One region of the Enterobacter sp. 3U4 genome, then DNA from elsewhere that is predicted to be linked to it. Evidence: predicted binding sites of a transcription regulator. Region 1 holds the regulator's gene; the other holds the start of a gene.
What was found. The regulator Fur, encoded in region 1, represses iron uptake genes when iron is present. The targets are predictions, from matches to a motif close to ATAATAATGAGAACNACTATCAA.

Region 1 (4,686 bases):
AATCGCCGAACAATAATTCTCCCATCGTACTGGTTCACGGGCTTTTTGGCAGCCTGGATAACCTGGGCGTGCTGGCGCGCGATCTGGTTACCGACCACGATATTTTACAGGTCGATATGCGAAATCACGGTCTTTCCGGCCGTTCCGACGAAATGACCTACGCGGCAATGGCGCAGGATCTGCTGGATACGCTGGATGCCAACGATCTGCAAAAGGTAACCCTCATCGGGCATTCAATGGGTGGCAAAGCGGTGATGGCCCTGACGGCGCTTGCGCCGGAGCGTATTAACGGCCTGGTGGTGATTGATGTTGCGCCCGTGGATTATGACGTCCGCCGTCACGACGAAATTTTTGCCGCCATCAATGCTGTCACCGAAGCGGGTGTCGCGACCCGCCAGCAGGCTGCAGCCGTCATGCGTGAGCATCTTGATGAAGAGGGCGTCGTGCAGTTCCTGCTGAAGTCGTTTGTTGACGGCCAGTGGCGTTTTAACGTGCCGGTGCTCTGGGACCAGTACAACAACATCGTGGGCTGGAAAACCGTCCCCGCCTGGCCGCACCCTACTCTCTTTATTCGCGGCGGAAACTCTCCTTACGTAACCGACGCGTACCGCGACGCGCTGCTGGCCCAATTCCCGCAGGCTCGCGCCCACGTTATTGCCGGTGCCGGGCACTGGGTGCATGCGGAAAAACCTGACGCCGTACTGCGCGCCATTCGCCGCTATCTTGCTGATACTACAAATTGATTAAAAAGAGAGCGACTGGAAGGCTGCGGGCTTCCAGTCGTTGGCGCGCCGTTATTGGTGATGTATGATGGCGCGCTTATCGCCCGGGCATTAGCAGGGCGGCGTGTTTCCCCCGAAGTCTCAGAATCATGGCCAAAGAACAAACGGACCGTACGACACTAGATCTGTTCGCGAATGAGCGTCGCCCGGGACGACCGAAGACGAATCCGCTTTCGCGCGATGAACAGCTGCGTATCAATAAACGCAATCAGCTTAAACGCGATAAAAATCGTGGGCTTAAGCGTGTCGAACTGAAGCTTAACGCCGACGCCGTCGATGCGCTGAACGAGCTGGCTGACGCGCGAAATATCAGCCGCAGCGAGCTCATTGAAGAGATGCTGATCGCCCAGCTTGAGACGTTGCGCGGCCAGGCATAAGTCTGAAAATTCCCTTAATTACCCTTTTCATGTAGCACAGAGTGCAGTCCTGCGCGATAGCAGTTTCCGCAGGGTTGCCAGTTCTGCTATTATTGCCCTTATCCGTGGCCGAATTGCGCCACCATACTATTAAGTTTCAAGAGGTTATTTTACTCATGGCAATCATCGGCATTTTCTTTGGCAGTGATACCGGCAATACCGAAAATATCGCAAAAAACATTCAAAAACAGCTCGGTAAAGACGTTGCTGATGTGCATGACATCGCCAAGAGCAGCAAAGAAGATCTGGAAGGCTATGACATTCTGCTGCTGGGTATCCCAACCTGGTACTACGGTGAAGCCCAGTGCGACTGGGATGATTTCTTCCCGACGCTGGAAGAAGTCGACTTCAACGGTAAGCTGGTTGCCCTGTTTGGCTGCGGCGATCAGGAAGACTACGCCGAATACTTCTGTGACGCGCTGGGTACCATCCGCGACATCATTGAGCCGAATGGCGCGGTTATCGTAGGCCACTGGCCGACCGCCGGTTACCACTTCGAAGCGTCTAAAGGCCTGGCCGATGACGATCACTTCGTGGGTCTGGCCATCGACGAAGACCGTCAGCCAGAACTGACCGCTGAGCGCGTCGAGAAATGGGTTAAGCAGATCCGTGAAGAACTGCACCTGGACGATATTCTTAACGCCTGATTTTTATCGCGGCGCAACGGCGGTTGCGCCCGTGCACCAGGTCAAACCGATTAAATTAATTGCTACAATCTTTTAACTTTTTCGCCCAGACCTGTACAATGTCTCCCTGATAAAATGTGGTTTTTCATTGAGCAAGTTTGTTGGTGATACCCCATTTTTATAAGCATATTTTGCCTGAGACTTGCAGTTTTCATTTAGCCATGGCAGTTCTATAATGAGACGCATTATCCCAGGTGCATTTTCTGTCACTTCCTACAGAAGTGAATCGTTTAGCAACAGGACAGATTCCGCATGACTGACAACAATACCGCATTAAAGAAGGCTGGCCTGAAAGTTACGCTTCCTCGGTTAAAAATCCTCGAAGTGCTTCAGGGTCCAGACAATCACCATGTCAGTGCGGAAGACCTCTATAAACGTCTTATCGACATGGGTGAAGAGATTGGGCTGGCTACCGTCTATCGCGTGCTGAACCAGTTTGATGACGCGGGCATTGTTACCCGTCATAATTTCGAAGGCGGTAAATCTGTTTTCGAACTGACTCAGCAGCAGCACCACGATCACCTGATCTGCCTCGATTGCGGCAAGGTCATTGAATTCAGCGATGATTCCATCGAGTCACGCCAGCGTGAAATCGCCGCGCGTCATGGCATCCGCCTGACCAACCACAGCCTGTACCTTTACGGTCACTGCGCTGAAGGCGACTGCCGCGAAGACGACCACGCGCACGACGCGAAATAATCAGTATTCATACTCTGAGCCAGCCGCAAGGTTGGCTTTTTTTTGCCTGTAAAAAGTCCGGTGGCGCTGCGCTTACCGAGCCTACGGGCTATGACACCTTTGTAGGACCGGTAAGCGCAGCACCACCGGGCGTAAAGCACTTATTTATTGTTATTGCGTATCTCGTTCCAGATCTTATCGCAACGCTTCGCCACTTCCTGATCGTTACCGGTTTTACGTGCCTGAATGCAGGCCTGGTAATCCATCACGCGGACGTTCTCCTGCGTCGCGAACTGCTCGTGTGCTTTCTCTTTCTTCAACACGTTCAGCACGCTCTGACAGGCTTCAATCTTCTCCGGCGATCCTTCCGCAGTATTAATGCAGGCGCTATACGCCTCCTTCAGACGGGTGTCCTCTTTCGGTGCCTGTGTCTGAGCGCACGCCACCAGCCCTGATGCCAGCAACGCGACGATTACGATTTTTTTCATCATGTACAGTCTCCATACCGGCGGGACTCAGCCCGCCGGTGCGTTCATCAGAAGATAGTGAATGGGGCGATAACCATGAATTTCACGTCACGTTCATCCTGGAAGATGTTGCCGTAACCGCCCGCGTAGCTCGGGATATCGGAGTGGTTGTCGTACTGGGTGAAATGCAGTTTGAACATCGTGCCTTTCGCGCGGCCATCCTGCAGGGTATAGATAGCATCCAGGCTGTAGGAAGACTCTTTCAGGCGATAGTTTGGATCGTAGTAAGCATCCGGTGTTGCCATGTCGGCAGGTTTTGCATCCCAGGCGTAAGCGTAAGAAGCGCCCACCGCCCAGCCAGGCAGGTTCCAGTTTTTCAGGTCGTACATTGCGCCGAAGAAGACCGCTTTCTCGCCGTCTGCGTTGAAGTCTGAGCGGTTATCCCACCAGATATCAAGACGACCGTTGGAGGAAGCGTAGGTCGGGGTCATACGCTGCAGGAAGTAGCCCTGCTGCCCTTCTGCTTTCACCCATGTGCCTTCCAGACGCAAATCAACCTGACCAACCTTGTAGCCAAAGGTGAGCGCCTGCAGCCAGGCGGTACCGTCGTAGATGTCGTTAACGCCACCGTTACTGACTTTATCGCGCGTACCGTAGAACTGGTAGCTGGTACTCAGCGGGCTACCCGCGACATCAAACTTATAGCTGGCCTTAGCAAAGTACTGATCGATATAACCTTGCGCCTGGCCAAATGCCGCTTCGAGAACCAGATCGTTTTTGAAGTCGTATTTCGCACCCAGAGAGTGGAGGTAATCGACTTTGGTTTTCTTATCGTTCTGGTAGAACTTGTCCATTTCAATGTGCCACGGTGCTTTGTACTCGTTGGTCCACATATAGGAGAAGCTCAGCGCACCCGCATCGCCGTAGTCAAAGTTAGCTCCCGCTTCCGCCCCCTGATAGGTACCCGGCATAAAGCTCCAGTGCGGTGCTAACAGGGTCTGGCCAGTTGGCTGAATATAACCGCCGCGCGCCCATACCGGACCGTATTTAAATTTCGCTGCGGCTTTGTAAAGGCTGATACCGCTCTTATCGCCAGACCAGTCTTCTTTATATGCTTTGTTACTGGAGGAGAAGGCGATTTCGTTCGGGTGGCCGCTGTCGCCGTTTTCCGCCATTTCAATCGCGGTGAACGCAGCAATATCCAGACCGAACATATCCGCGGCGTAGCCTGACTGGAAGTCCAGGTTGGCGTTCCAGGTGGAGTGCGAGAGGTTGGTTTTGTATTTATCTTCAGTGACGTCTTTACGGTCACGCTCACGTTGCCAGTAATAAATACCGCCCGTGAGGGTAGAATCTTCGATGAAACCCGCGGCTTTTGCCTCTGGCGCAATCACAAGTCCCGACATTGCTGTCACACCGGCAATAGCCAGCGCCAGCGCACTACGTTTGCCACTGAACGTACGCATAGATTATTCCTCTTTGACGAATTAAAACGCCTGAAACGGCGTAAATAAAAAAGACCAAATGGTCAGGGGTAGTTTTAAATACCCTCGAATTAACTACCGTCTTTAGGTTATTTTTCGCGACGCGAATTATCAATGCTTTTCAGCGGGCAAAAGTCAGGATTATGACGAAGTGCACATAATTGGTAGTGCTT
Region 2 (4,686 bases), 1.6 Mb from region 1:
GCGAAGAAGCCTATTGTGAACGGCACGAAGGTCGGGCGTAACGATCCGTGTCCTTGCGGCAGCGGGAAGAAGTTTAAGAGCTGCTGTTTGCACTGATAAAAAAGGGGCTGATGACAGCCCCTTTTTTATTTAACCCACTTCCGGCAGCATCCCGGCTGCAATCAACACCTGCACCAGAATAATCACCACCCCGCAGCCAAACACAACGCACAGCAGCGGTTTTCCTCCCGCCACGCGGTAACCCTGCTGCGGATGCTGCTGGCGGCTTTTCCACGCCAGCAGGGAAGGGAGGAGGAGAGCAAGGATCGAGAGCGCCACCCCCGCATAGCCCAGCGCCATCACAAACCCGCGTGGATAAAACAGCGCGAACGCCAGCGGCGGCAGGAAGGTGATTGCGCCCGTCTGTAACCGTCCGGCCGCGGTATTGCGGCGCTGGAACAGGTCGGCCAGATAATCAAACAGGCCGAGCGCCACGCCCAGGAACGAGGTTGCCAGCGCCAGGTCGGCAAACAGGTGCACCGCCAGCTCTACGTGCGGGGAGGTGACAACCTCGCGCAGTGCCAGCAGAAAACCGTTCAGACCAGCGTGTTGCGCCATCAGCCCAATAAAGGTTGAAGAGTCAATGCTGCCCAGCGTCACCAGCTGCCAGAAAATATAGGCGATCAGCGGGATCGCGCTGCCGATCACAAAGACGCGGCGCAGTTTTCGGATATCGCCGTTCATATAGCTGACGATGCTCGGCACGCTGCCGTGGAAGCCAAACGAGGTGAAAATGACCGGGATCGCGGAGAGCGCCAGCCCTTTTTCCAGCGGCAGCGTCAGCAGGTTAACCTTGTGCACGTGCGGCGCCAGCAGCACCAGCATGACGATCAGGAAGAGAATTTTGGCGCTGAACAGAAAACGGTTAAACAGATCGACCAGCGATGTGCCCACGCAGACCACGCCGCCGCCGATGAGCGCAAAGAAGATAGCCCCCGTCGCTGGGGTAATGTCAGAGCCAAACCAGTCGTTGACGCTTGAGGCGATGAGCTCCCCGGCGCCGCTGATATAGGCGGCGGTCAGGGCGTACATCAGGAACATCATGCTAAAGCCGGTTATCCACTGGCCGTAGCGTCCAAGATAGCGCGCCGCAAGCGAACCCAGACCGGTGTCGGCAGGCACGTGCTGGTAAACCTCAAGCAGCAACAGCGCGGTGTAGCACATCAGCGCCCAGAGCGTACCCAGCAGCAGAAGGGTCATGCCGAATCCCACGCCCGCGGCTGCCAGGGGCATTGCCAGCATTCCTGCGCCAATTGTCGTTCCGGCGACGATAAAAATACTTCCCAGGGTTCTGTTTTTCACGCTTTCCTCTACAACGATGCTTAACCGCGACAAAATCTGCGGCGCAGAGTAAGGGAAAAGCCGCAACTCGTCAAATCACCGTTACAAGTGGTGTAATGAATGGTTTACAGATTAATATCCCTGCGATCCTTTTTAAGCTTATGTCTACCTCATAAGGGCAATGTTGCTGTACGACATTCCGGCGTAACGTAAACAATAAATATAAATTATCAAATTAAGTGAGGGTTTATGGCAGGGGAGAATCCCTTTACCGCGGCATGGAGCCGGGGAGGTAACCTGTTGTGCCATGGTCACTGGATAATCAGCTGGGAGAACCAACCCCTTAACCTTCCCGAGTCCCGCCGCGAAAAGGATATGGGCACCAGGGGGATCTATTCGGTTATTGATCCTGAAGATGAAACCTTTGCGCAAGGCTTACAGGAGGATGAGTGGATTATCGAGAATGTCGACTGGTTAACGGATATGTTCTTTGAGGTGGGTATTCCACTGGAGACGTCCAGCTACCGCTATTTTTACCAGGCCGTGAATCCCCATGACTGGCGTTGCACCAGCTGTGCGGGCTGTATGTAAATTAACGCGGTGCCGGAAACCGGCACCGCGCTGAAATTAATTCTGCGTATCGAGAGTGGAGAGTTCTTTATCAATAAAGTAAAGACCTTCGCCGGATTTACCCACCAGAGATAATTTATCCAGCACGGATTTAAACAGCTTCTCTTCTTCGTGTTGTTCAGCGACGTACCACTGCAGGAAATTAAAGGTTGGATAATCCTGGCTGGTCATCGCCGCATGAACCAGTTCGTTAATTTTCTGCGTGATCAGCTGCTCGTGCTCGTAAGTGGCGCGGAACAGTTCATCGAGAGAATTATACTCAGCAAACGGTGATGCCACGGTTTCAATGCGCGGCAGGCTGCCCGTATCCGTCAGATAATCAAACAGACGCTGCATGTGGGTCATCTCTTCCTGAGCGTGACGACGCAGAAACGCGGCAGCGCCTTCGAAACTGTGGTAGCTGCACCAGGCGCTCATCTGCTGGTAGAGGAGGGATGAAAAAAGCTCGAGGTTCATTTGCGCGTTGAGCTTGTCGGTCATTTCAGTTTTCAGCATGGTGACGCTCCGGGTTATTATTTCTGGTTCACGATGGGCGACACTATAATTTGTTATTTAATTATATGCAAAACGTAAATTTTTATTTTATTTATTTAAAATACGAATGGGAATAAAACGCATTGGCAATTTTTATAATTTATTAATGAGAATTATTTTTGTTCTTGATGAAATAAACTGCCAGCACACGCTGGCAGCTTCGATTAATACCAGGGATTAGTTGACTTAGGGTTAACGGCGTAACCCATACATTTGTACTGGATTGTCACGCTCTCGTTCAGACACAAAGAACCGCTCGTCAGGGTGCAGGTTTTAATGGGCTGACCATAGGCTGAGGCGGTGGCATACCCCATGCTCTGACACGCTTTTGCCGCCGTGCCGTTATTCACATACTCATCGGAATACGCATTTTGCAGCGCAGCCTGGCCGTAGTCGAGGCGGACGATGCCGTTCGGCGCGTCGAGGCTGCTGACTTCAGCCTGGCGGTTAATAGTACATCCCGCGAGCAGCAGGAGCGTGCCGGCTACAATGACTCTTTTCATGGTTCGCTCTGAGTGGATGGAAATACGTTATCGTACCCGCAGATGCCCGCTGCAATGGCTGGAATAGCCGGACAATCTGCCCTCACTCTTCGCAACGGGTCCGCGGTGAGCGCTTTCAGGCGACAGGCGGCAAATTGTGATGTTTGTCACAAAAGTATTGATTTTTGTGATGGTGGTCATATTATAAGCACGTTGACGATAAAGTTGTATAACAAGTTAATGGAGCATCATCGTGAAACTGCGCAAAATCCTGAAAAGCATGTGGGCCAATTACTGCCGCACCTTCAAAGACGTGCCGCCGGGCGCCATGTTCTGATAAAAGAAACCTGCTTCGGCGGGTTTTTTTGTACCTGCAGGCGATGAAGGGAAGATGTCAGGGGGCGTGTTTTGCTACTATGGCGGCCTTTAAATAAGGAGAAACCCCATGTCACAAAACCTGAGCGCCGATCAGGAACTGGTCTCTGACGTTGTTGCCTGTCAGCTGGTTATCAAACAAATCCTTGATGTTCTTGACGTAATTGCGCCGGTTGAAGTGCGCGAGAAGATGTCTATGCAGCTGAAAAACATCGATTTCGCCAGCCACCCCGCTGCCGCTGACCCGGTTACGCTTCGTGCAATCCAGAAAGCCATCGCGCTGATTGAACTGCGATTCACGCCGCAGGGTGAGTCCCACTGAAGCAGGGAAATGGGCGACGGCATGAGTCGCCCTTTGATGCTATCAGAAGAACGTCTGGACCAGCAGGTAGCTCGCCGCGCACGCGCAGCTTACCCCAATCAGCCCTGGCAGAATGAAGCTGTGGTTGATGATAAATTTGCCGATGCGGGTGGTGCCTGAACGGTCAAAGCCGATGCAGGCCAAATCGCTGGGGTAGGTCGGCAGAACAAAATAGCCGTATGACGCCGGGAAAAAGGCGATCAGCATTTTCGGATCGATGCCTAGCATGAGGCCCATAGGCGCAACGGCCGTCAGCGCCGCCGCCTGGCTGTTCACCAGTTTTGACACCAGAAACAGCACAATGGCATACGTCCACGGGTGGCTTTTCACAACGCCTTCCAGCGCCAGCTTTAACTCGTCGAGATGTGCCTGGAAAAAGGTATCGCTCATCCACGCCACGCCAAATACCGAGAAGATCGCTACCATACCGGCTTTGAACACCGCGCCGTTGGAAATCGCGGACGCATTGACCTTACAGGCCATCAGCATCACGGCGCCCGCAATTAACATCATCATCTGAATGACAAGGTTCATCGACAGCGCCGTCATTTTGCCTTTCAGCTCAAAGGCGGGGCGCAGTTCAGGGAAGGCGCCCAGCAGAACGACCACGGCAATTCCCGCAAAGAAAATCCACGTGGACCAGTAGGCCTGCTTTGGGAAACGCTGATTCATTAACGTCTCCGTACCGCCATAGATAAATTCGTGCTGCTTAGGGTCTTTCAGCTTTTCCTGAAACTCCACGTCGTCAGCCAAATCTTTCCCACGGCGTAAGCTCCACAGGGCCGCAATGGCCACGCCAAAAAGCGAAGCGGGAACCGACACGGCGAGAATTTCCAGGATCCCCCACGCGTGACCGATACCATGCTGTGCCGCCCGGATGGACACCAGCGACACCACGGCAACGGAAACGGGGGATGCCGTAATGGCCATCTGCGACGCGACCGATGCCACGGCCATGGGGCGCTCGGGGCGGATCCCTTTTTT

Region 2: ftnA (non-heme ferritin) is a predicted target of Fur. The motif match lies at 2,585-2,607, and genes of this name have one in related genera.

The regions. Positions count from the first base shown of each region.
Region 1 is NZ_CP136665.1:2,647,701-2,652,386, forward strand. Features, by position in the region: gene ybfF (esterase) at 1-743, shown strand, start outside; gene ybfE (LexA regulated protein) at 872-1,159, shown strand; gene fldA (flavodoxin FldA) at 1,315-1,845, shown strand; gene fur (ferric iron uptake transcriptional regulator) at 2,137-2,583, shown strand; gene chiQ (ChiQ/YbfN family lipoprotein) at 2,724-3,050, opposite strand; gene chiP (chitoporin ChiP) at 3,098-4,495, opposite strand.
Region 2 is NZ_CP136665.1:1,075,682-1,080,367, forward strand. Features, by position in the region: gene RVY89_RS05070 (YecA/YgfB family protein) at 1-96, shown strand, start outside; gene tyrP (tyrosine transporter TyrP) at 130-1,341, opposite strand; gene RVY89_RS05080 (hypothetical protein) at 1,570-1,911, shown strand; gene ftnA (non-heme ferritin) at 1,948-2,445, opposite strand; gene yecR (YecR family lipoprotein) at 2,649-2,987, opposite strand; gene azuC (stress response protein AzuC) at 3,220-3,303, shown strand; gene RVY89_RS05100 (DUF2766 family protein) at 3,412-3,663, shown strand; gene RVY89_RS05105 (anaerobic C4-dicarboxylate transporter) at 3,706-4,686, opposite strand, start outside.